Regions from separate parts of the Shewanella sp. MF05960 genome, predicted to be linked through region 3. Evidence: predicted binding sites of a transcription regulator. Region 3 holds the regulator's gene; each other region holds the start of a gene.
The links. The regulator ArgR, encoded in region 3, controls arginine synthesis, uptake and breakdown. The targets are predictions, from matches to a motif close to ANTGAATANNTATTCANT.
Positions count from the first base shown of each region.

Region 1: the regulator ArgR is predicted to act here: its motif matches at 1,527-1,544, upstream of gltB (glutamate synthase large subunit).
Region 2: the regulator ArgR is predicted to act here: its motif matches at 1,681-1,698, upstream of ACROAE_RS00470 (OadG family transporter subunit).

Region 1 covers NZ_JBOZPS010000002.1:145,159-148,443, forward strand. The annotation lists gene ACROAE_RS02365 (TIGR01212 family radical SAM protein) at 109-1,074, opposite strand; gene gltB (glutamate synthase large subunit) at 1,597-3,285, shown strand, end outside.
Region 2 covers NZ_JBOZPS010000001.1:106,227-109,511, reverse strand. The annotation lists gene csrA (carbon storage regulator CsrA) at 1-92, shown strand, start outside; tRNA gene ACROAE_RS00500 (tRNA-Ser) at 355-446, shown strand; tRNA gene ACROAE_RS00495 (tRNA-Arg) at 470-546, shown strand; tRNA gene ACROAE_RS00490 (tRNA-Arg) at 574-650, shown strand; tRNA gene ACROAE_RS00485 (tRNA-Arg) at 678-754, shown strand; tRNA gene ACROAE_RS00480 (tRNA-Ser) at 762-853, shown strand; tRNA gene ACROAE_RS00475 (tRNA-Arg) at 915-991, shown strand; gene ACROAE_RS00470 (OadG family transporter subunit) at 1,839-2,081, shown strand; gene oadA (sodium-extruding oxaloacetate decarboxylase subunit alpha) at 2,095-3,285, shown strand, end outside.
Region 3 covers NZ_JBOZPS010000012.1:38,274-41,558, forward strand. The annotation lists gene ACROAE_RS13220 (GNAT family N-acetyltransferase) at 1-451, opposite strand, end outside; gene ACROAE_RS13225 (hypothetical protein) at 455-673, opposite strand; gene ACROAE_RS13230 (META domain-containing protein) at 796-1,236, shown strand; gene argR (transcriptional regulator ArgR) at 1,407-1,877, shown strand; gene ACROAE_RS13240 (Dyp-type peroxidase) at 2,006-2,944, opposite strand; gene ACROAE_RS13245 (ABC transporter ATP-binding protein) at 3,153-3,285, opposite strand, start outside.

The DNA of each region.
Region 1 (3,285 bases), on a different contig from region 3:
ACACCATGGTACCACTGGTATTACCAATGTTTAAAAAAAGCTCATTTTGGTAGTAATTCATTCAATTAGGCGATTAAAAATGCAAACACCCTAACTCTCTACATAATGCTAAGCGGTTTTGTACTGGCCAATCAATGCACTGCCTTGACCACCGTATTCTCGAAGTTCATCAACAATCGCAACTAATCCATCCCAGCGATAAGCACACCAGTCTGGTGCGAGTAACATCGGTTTTTTAGCATAAGCGGTAACGCGATGATAAATAATGTGTTCAGGCGTATGGCGAATAAGCGTGGCCGCAGCAGAAGCATATTCTTCGAGAGTTAATAAAGGCATAGGCTTATAGCGCCATTGCTTTGCCATCGTGCTGCCTTCTACGATATGCAAAGGATGCAATTTGATCCCGTCCACACCGATGCCTAATACGGTTTGTAAACTATTAAAGTAATCAACCGTTGTTTCACCAGGCAAACCTAAAATTAAGTGCGTACATACCTTAATGCCACGTGAGCGTGCTGCATGAACGGTTTTACGGTATTCATTTAAGAGATGGCCGCGATTAATCCTTTTTAGCGTGAGTGTATTACTTGTTTGTAATCCAAGCTCCAGCCACACATCAAGGCCTTGCTGTTGGTACTCAACCAGTAAATCGATCACGTCATCTGGCACGCAGTCAGGACGGGTACCAATATGTAAACCCACGATATCTTTATCTTCAATGGCTTGATCGTATTTGCGTTTTAACTGACTAAATTCATCATAGGTGCTCGTATATGCTTGAAAATAAGCAATATACTTGGCACTCGATACCTTCGCAGGCCGAGTTTTTTGGTCATTATTAGGAAATAAATGTGCTCGCAACTTTCCTTCAGCAAGCTGTGTAGAGATGGGCTGTTCGAGACCTTGCTGAGCATTAAATGAAGCCACATTACAGAAAGTACACCCACCAATACCTAGTGTGCCATCACGGTTTGGGCAGGTAAATTGCGCGTCAATAGTGAGTTTTTTGATGCGCTCACCATATCGGGCTTTGCAGTAAGAGCCAAAAGTATTCACGTAATCGTCTAAGCCCACAATAAGCCCTTAATATTTATCAAAAGGGCGTCAGTTTAGGGAGCAGTTAAACGTCTGTCTTGGTGCTAAATCAATAAAATGCTCGATCAACTCAAGTATGCTGCAAACTGAGATGTTGAAGGGAAAATCGTTTAAAACAATGCCAAGTGTATTTATATGACTAAAAATGAATATTTACTCATTTAGAATAATTTTTTACCCATTAACTGTATTTGAAATAAAATTCATTATTTTTATTTCAAATACAATTTTAACGAATTGTTGCCAAAAGGTAACCATTTGTTTGAATACTTTCTAAAATTGTTTTTATTCAGAAGGTTATAGCAACATAATTGCAGTTGACGTTAACGTAAACTTGATAGGTTGTTACGCTTTTTTGGTAATTATATTTCAGTTTGTTGCATTTTTTTGGTTTGACCTTTATGCATTCTCGGTTTAATTTGAATGGTTCGGGTGCATATCTATGGAATGTTTCACATTTACCCCGAGTCGTATCCAGTAGAGGTTTAGGGGGTTTTTTGTATGAGCTTGTATCATCCCAGTTTTGAGCGTGACAATTGCGGATTTGGTTTAATAGCACAAATGGACGGCGACGCTAGTCATCGCATTGTGCGCACCGCAATTCATGGTCTCGATCGAATGAAGCATCGTGGTGGTATTGCAGCTGACGGACGCACAGGTGATGGCTGTGGTTTATTAATGCAAATGCCTACGGGTTTCTTTGAAGCTATCGCAGCAGAAAACGATTGGCACTTAAGCCGAAAGTTTGCCGTCGGTATGCTATTTCTCAGCCAAGACGAACAACGCGCTGACGAAGCTAAATTAATTTTAGAAAAAGAACTACAAAGAGAAACACTGAGTGTTGCAGGTTGGCGTAAGGTTCCGGTTAATCCAGATGTTCTGGGGGAGATTGGCCGGGCAAGTTTGCCACAAATTTACCAAGTTCTGATTAATGCGCCAGTGGGATGGCGTGAAAAAGATCTTGAACGTCGCCTCTATATGGCACGCCGTCGTCTTGAACAACAAATTACCGATGACAAAGATTTTTATGTCGCCAGCTTATCTGGCCAAGTGATTGTCTATAAAGGCCTAATGATGCCGGCAGATTTGCCTTCATTTTATACAGACCTTGCCGACATTCGCTTAAAAAGTGCTATTTGTTTGTTTCACCAACGCTTTTCTACCAACACATCGCCAAAATGGCCATTAGCACAACCGTTTCGTTATTTAGCGCACAACGGTGAAATCAACACCATTACGGGTAACCGTCAATGGGCACGCGCTCGTGCTTATAAATTTAATTCGCCACTGTTACCAGACTTACAACAAGCAGCCCCATTTGTGAACGAAACGGGATCAGATTCATCCTCTTTAGATAATATGCTAGAAATGCTGTTATCGGGTGGTATGGACTTATACCGCGCCATGCGTTTGCTTATTCCACCTGCGTGGCAATCAAACCCGGAAATGGATGACGAGCTAAAAGCCTTTTATGACTTTAACTCAATGCACATGGAACCCTGGGATGGCCCAGCGGGTATTGTAATGACCAACGGTCGTCATGCCGCTTGTGCTGTTGACCGTAATGGTTTGCGCCCTTCTCGTTATGTGATTACCAAAGACCGGATTTTAACCTTAGCCTCAGAAGTCGGTATTTGGGATTATGCGGCTGATGAAGTGATTGAAAAAGGCCGTGTCGGTCCTGGAGAGTTATTAGTCCTAGACACTGTAAATGGTCGTTTATACCAATCATTCGAAATCGATAATGACCTAAAGCGTCGTCATCCTTATAAGGAATGGATGGCCAAAAACAGCCAAACCTTGATCCCTGCTGAACAAATGGCACCGACTAAACAAGGTGCGAGCGGTTTTGATAGCAAAACATTATTGCAATACCAAAAGCAATTTGGCTTTACTCGCGAAGAGCTAGAGCAAGTCATTTGGGTACTCGCAAGTCAAGGTGAAGAAGCAATCGGTTCAATGGGTGACGATACCCCAATGGCAGTCTTGTCGAAAAAGTCACGTTCGTTATATGACTACTTCCGCCAAAAATTTGCTCAGGTTACCAACCCGCCTATCGATCCATTACGTGAAAAACACGTGATGTCGTTAGCCACATGTGTGGGCCGCGAACAAAACCTATTTAGCGAAACAACCGGCAATGCTTACCGCGTCATGTTTAACTCACCGATATTATTGTTCAGTGATTTT
Region 2 (3,285 bases), on a different contig from region 3:
CACCTAAAGAAGTATCGGTTCACCGTGAAGAGATCTACCAACGTATTCAATCTGAGAAATCAGGTACGCCTCCAGAAGGTGGCAATTACTAATTTCGGCTATTTTGTCCGATAAAAATAAAGTCAGCAGTTTGCTGACTTTTTTGTTTTCTGAGTAAATGATCATTTTTGAGCGGTATAAAAAAAGTCTTTGAAAATCATTTTTTAAAGTAATATTCGTAAAAATGAATACAGTTTTCACGACTATTTGAAGCTATTATCCCCAATGTGATTAAAAACAGTCCAAATGAAGATAGGATCCCTAAAAAGGGTTTGACTTATTTTCGTCAAACAGTAATATGTGCGCCAAGAAAACGGAGAGGTGGCCGAGTGGCCGAAGGCGCTCCCCTGCTAAGGGAGTATGGGCTTTAAATCCCATCGAGGGTTCGAATCCCTCCTTCTCCGCCATTTCTTAAAATAGTAAAATCGATGCGGATGTAGCTCAGCTGGATAGAGTACCTGGCTACGAACCAGGCGGTCGGAGGTTCGAATCCTCCCATCCGCACCATTTACTATTAATGTGTAAACCATGAATGCGCGTGTAGCTCAGCTGGATAGAGTACCTGGCTACGAACCAGGCGGTCGGAGGTTCGAATCCTCCCACGCGCACCATTCATGTTTCACCAAAACCCAAATTTCGCGCGTGTAGCTCAGCTGGATAGAGTACCTGGCTACGAACCAGGCGGTCGGAGGTTCGAATCCTCCCACGCGCACCATTTTTGCGGAGAGGTGGCCGAGTGGCCGAAGGCGCTCCCCTGCTAAGGGAGTATGGGCTTTAAATCCCATCGAGGGTTCGAATCCCTCCTTCTCCGCCATTTATTGTTTTAGCAGCTATAATGGTTGTGTTACTAATAAATGGCATGTTGTACCGATTTTGCGCGTGTAGCTCAGCTGGATAGAGTACCTGGCTACGAACCAGGCGGTCGGAGGTTCGAATCCTCCCACGCGCACCATATTAAAAACGCCCTGTATTTATACAGGGCGTTTTTTTATGTCTGTTTGCCAGTCTCATTCACATTGCTAATCCTCTTTCATATCCTTTCAGCTATTCGTTGGGCTCATCAACGTGATGATTTAGGCTCAATCAAGTACATATTTCTTAACCAATCTGAACTGGGAATAAAAAAGGTTTTCAAAAAGCCTTTTGTCTCGCTGAATGCGTTGAATGAACTTGCAATCGGCTAGCTATTGACGCGTTAATTCACCTTATTAGCAAAAAATCACAAGTTTGAAACATTTGAACCTTAATGATTTGATATTAAACATTTTGTTTCCATCTCTTATCTCGAGTTTAGGTTGGCTAATTACATTTTTATTCATTTTTATTGCTTAATGTCAGTTATTTTATTCGTTTGCTTAAGTATGATGCACTATTTCGGCATGTTGCTTGACCGTTAATGTTATCGATTTTGTGATTTGTAGATTGAAATCGCGTAAATAATTATAGAATCTTTATTTATTGGGGGTTTATTTTGAATATTCCTTTGCTGCACTGTCATTGAACATTTGTTTTGGTAAGACCAATTTACAAAAGGATAGCAATGTTGACGTATATTGTTTATATTTTGTGACAGGATTTTGAGTTTATGTCGCGTTAATCGTGACGTTGACTCAATGGAACACAGTATTAAATCGATATTAAATTGAATATTTATGCTTTCTGAATTAGCAATTGTTAATCCGTGGCTCAAAATTACGGCTGCAAATCGACTTGTCACCATCGCGCACAGTGATGGTGCATCGACAGCCTCAACAATTTACGACATAAGATTTAATGGTTAGAAAAATAAGCGAGGAAGCATGACATCGATATCTGAGCAGTTATCCGATGCGCTGGGCATCATGATAATGGGCATGGGCCTAGTGTTTATATTTTTAAGTCTATTGATCGTGGGTATAGGGATTGTTGCAAAGCTTTTTCCTGCGCCAGTGGCTACACCAACACCTGCGCCGATAGCACCAAGAGCATCGGCTCAGTCAACATTAGATCCTAAGCTGGTAAGCGCAATTACCTCTGCGATACATCAATACCGCGCGAAATAAATTTGGAGTCAATATGAGCAAGCCATTAGCACTAACCGATGTTGTCCTACGTGACGCCCACCAATCAATACTGGCCACGCGGTTACGTATCGACGATATGCTGCCCATTGCACCGCTATTAGACAAAGTTGGATTTTGGTCACTTGAGTCATGGGGTGGAGCCACATTCGACTCTTGTATTCGTTATCTTGGCGAAGATCCGTGGGACCGTATTCGTGAATTAAAGAAAGCCATGCCTAATACGCCGCAGCAAATGTTATTGCGTGGGCAAAATTTACTAGGCTACCGTCATTATGCCGACGATGTCGTGACTCGCTTTGTCGAGCGTGCTCATACCAACGGTGTCGATGTGTTCCGTATTTTCGATGCTATGAATGATGTACGTAACCTTGAAACGGCAGTTAAGGCAGTTAAAAACGTTGGCGGACATGCACAAGGTACAATTTCATTTACCACAAGCCCAGTGCATACCATCGATACCTGGGTGGATATGGCTAAGCGTTTAGAAGACATGGGCGCAGATTCTTTATGTATTAAAGATATGGCTGGTTTACTTAAGCCAATGCAGGCCTATGAGCTTATTAGCCGTTTAAAGTCGCAAACAGACTTAATGGTTTCGATGCATTGTCATGCCACCACAGGGTTAAGCACCGCAACCTATCAAAAGGCGATTGAAGCCGGGGTTGATGTACTGGATACCGCGATCTCTTCAATGAGCCAAACTTATGGTCACAGTGCCACTGAAACACTTGTTGCTATGGTCGAAGATACTGACAGAGCCACGGGCTATGACATGGTGCTGTTAGAAGAAATCGCCGCATACTTCCGTGAAGTGCGTAAAAAATACGTGCGCTTTGAAGGTGCGTTAAAAGGGATTGATTCACGTATCTTACGTGCACAAGTGCCTGGCGGCATGCTAACTAACATGGAAAACCAATTAAAAGAGCAGGGCGCTGCTGACAAAATGGATGCCGTGCTTGAGGAGATTCCACGGGTACGTGAAGATCTTGGCTTTTTACCATTAGTGACACCTACCTCGCAAATTGTTGGCTCACAATCCGTGATTAACGTATTGATGGGCGAGCGCTACAAATCCATGACTAAAGAGACCGAAGGCGTACTAAAAGGCGAATACGGTGCCACGCCTGCGCCCGTTAATGCCGAGCTACAAGCACGTGTGTTAAAAGGCGAGTCACCGATTACG
Region 3 (3,285 bases):
GTGAACGAGCATTATCGGCGGCAATATAGGTCACCATAAACGGATAACGGTCTTTTAAAAGCAATTTAAGTTCGTTAACCATCGCCTCAAATATACCATTACCTCGATATGATTTATTAATCCAAACAGGCCCATATTGGCAGGTATTGGTGGTCGATAAAGGACGTCCTTCAAAATCAGCAAATTTAATCCGTTGGATAATATTACGATACAATGGCTGAGAAGAAACAAAGACCCATTTCGCGGCAACAACATAACCGATAATGTCGCCTTGTTGTTCGGCAACCACTATCCAGTGCTGAATAATTAATTGTTTAACTTCGCTAATGGTTAACGAATGAGCATGTAAAATGCCGTTAGGGGTGGTTAGTTCGTCATCAACATGGGCACGTTCTAAGTGCGCGATGGCTTTGGCGTCGGTTAATACAGCTTTACGGACGATGAATGACAATGGTTATTCCTTTGAATTGAAAGAAGAAGGTTGTTTTTGTGCCCACTCGATAACCAGTGCAACAGGTAACGGCGACATAATTAACGTGCCAATCCCAATGAGCAAGGCAATCACTAACATGCCACTCACTTGCTGGCCAAACTCTGTCTGCAGGTATAAATACACACCCACCAGCAACATAGCGATGCCAATAAAGTGTAAAATTTTGAGTAGTTTGATCATATGGTGTACCCGTAAACAGGTTAAATTATGTTAATTAAACCAATAATTAGGTTATTATCCCCCTAAATGCGCTGAACAAATAGTAGAATAATGGCTTTTGTTATTTTAGGAACATTAACAACATGATAAAGCCTATTCTTACTGCCGCCGTTTTACTTTTTGGCCTCAGTGCTTGTCAAAACCCAGCATTACAACTCTCAAGCGATCAACTCATTGGCACATGGCATGTCGAAACTGTTCTCGATACGCCTGCTATTTACCACAGCCCAGCCAATATCGTGTTTGCTCAAGACGGACAACTCACGGGTAACAATAGCTGTAATCAATTTTTTGGCCAATATACTCAACAAGGTAATCTGTTACAGCTCACCACCGCTGGCGCCACGATGAAAGCATGTATCGATTCATTAATGGCGCAAGAAGCCGACTTAATGCAAGCAATATCATTAGTACAGCATGCAGGTTTTTCTAATGGGAAGCTCAATTTACTGGCTAAAAATGGTGATACTTTATTAGTGCTTAGCCGCTTAAATGACTTAGGCGAACCACCAAAAGCACTGTAATCGCCATATCGAGATGATAATTGTTCATATAACCCGCAAGGTGTCAGCATTAAGTTCCACTCTTAATTTGAATTTTTATTCAGAAAATATGATTCTTTCTTGACTTAATAAGTGGATATATTCAAAATGTACAAGTTTTTTGAATAACAACTATAAGATGAAATATCATTATGCCAGCGACAAGAAATCAGGATGAGCTCGTTAAAACTTTTAAAGCGATTCTGAAAGAAGAGCGTTTTGGAAGCCAAAGTGAGATTGTTATTGCGCTTCAAGCCGAAGGATTCGGCAATATTAATCAATCAAAAGTATCTCGTATGCTTAGCAAGTTTGGCGCGGTACGTACACGCAATGCTAAACAAGAAATGGTGTACTGTTTACCAGCAGAGCTAGGTGTACCAACAGCTGGCAGCCCACTAAAAAATCTCGTGCTAGATGTTGATCATAACCAAGCCATGATTGTGGTAAGAACCAGTCCTGGTGCTGCACAATTAATTGCTCGCTTACTCGACTCTATAGGTAAGCCCGAAGGTATTTTAGGCACTATCGCAGGTGATGATACTATTTTCATCTGCCCTGCCAGCATCAAAACAATTGATGACACACTAGAAACCGTTAAATCTCTGTTTAACTACACAGAATAATAAAGCACTTAAACTGAATTTTAATTCTAGCATTAAGCCGAATTAAACAATGTTGAGATTTAAAAAAGCAATGCCTCGGCATTGCTTTTTTATTGCCTAACGGTAAACCCTAAACAGCAGAGAACCGATTATGCGTCGTCAAACTGGGTTAAAAAATCCAGCGAAGGAACAAAGAAAGACGACCCGGTTAAGGCTTTGGTAAACAGCATTAAATGGTCATGATTACCATGAGCATCACCGTGCACCATACTGCGTAACATTTTCTCAAAATGTTCTGGTGTTTTGCACACAGAAATGAACACTAATCCCTGCTCTTTTACCGAACCAAAAGGCATGCTCTGGCGCAAAATCTCTAATGAGTTACCTTGATCATCTTTTAAATTAACCCGCTTTGTATGGCTTGTTAACGGCTTATCTTCAGATTCATATTCAATATCGTCGACCTTAGTACGGCCATAAATATCTTCTTGTTTTTTTAGAGGTAATCTATGCCACTTGCTGAGGTTATGTTTGTATTTTTGTACATGCACATAACTACCTGAAGTGAACTCAGGATCTTCATTACCCACTAATGCGACTTGCTGACGATGACGTCCTTTCGGATTTTCGGTGCCATCGACAAAGCCAGTTAAATCACGGCTGTCCATAAAGCGGAAACCACGTTCTTCATCAACGAGTTCAACCAAGTCTTCAAACATTTGGTTAATCTCATTGGCCACTAAATGCAAAATATCGTAGCGATCACAGCGGATATGCACAAAAATATCATACTCCATTGCAGGTGCGTCACGGTTACCTTCGTTCATCGCCGGAAACGGTTTTAACAATGCAGGGCGTGCTTGAGGATAAAAAGTATCCCAAAAGTTAGCGCCAATCCCCACAAAGCCATTAAAAGCACTGTCGGCATATTGGTCCGTGAGTTCGTATATGTATTGCGCCACATTAGCAATTGATGGGCGTAACTGCTCTTCAACACCATCAATAGCGTTAAACATCAAATACACACTGTGTAAATTCCCTTCTGCGCAAATTCCTAACTGTTCACGAGGCATAACTTGGTTACCCATATAAACTCATCCACCTTAATACTGTTTGTCGGCCTAAATGCTTATTACTTAACAAATTGATGATATTAGATTTGTAATCATTAAGCCAAATCACTTTAGCCTAAATAACCACAAATTACTTGAAGTACACTCACATTTAGATGATTAACTGCCATTCACAGTCAATTATCACCGCAGCAAGCAAATAACGACTAAGTTGAGCAATATGTTAATCAAGAAAAACCACCAGTGGGTGCTCGGCAACGGTAAGGCTGACTCGCTGGCCCGCTGCAAAACTCATGATTGGACTGCTCACTTCTATATAAATATCATTTAACTTAACTTGGTAATGACACACTGAG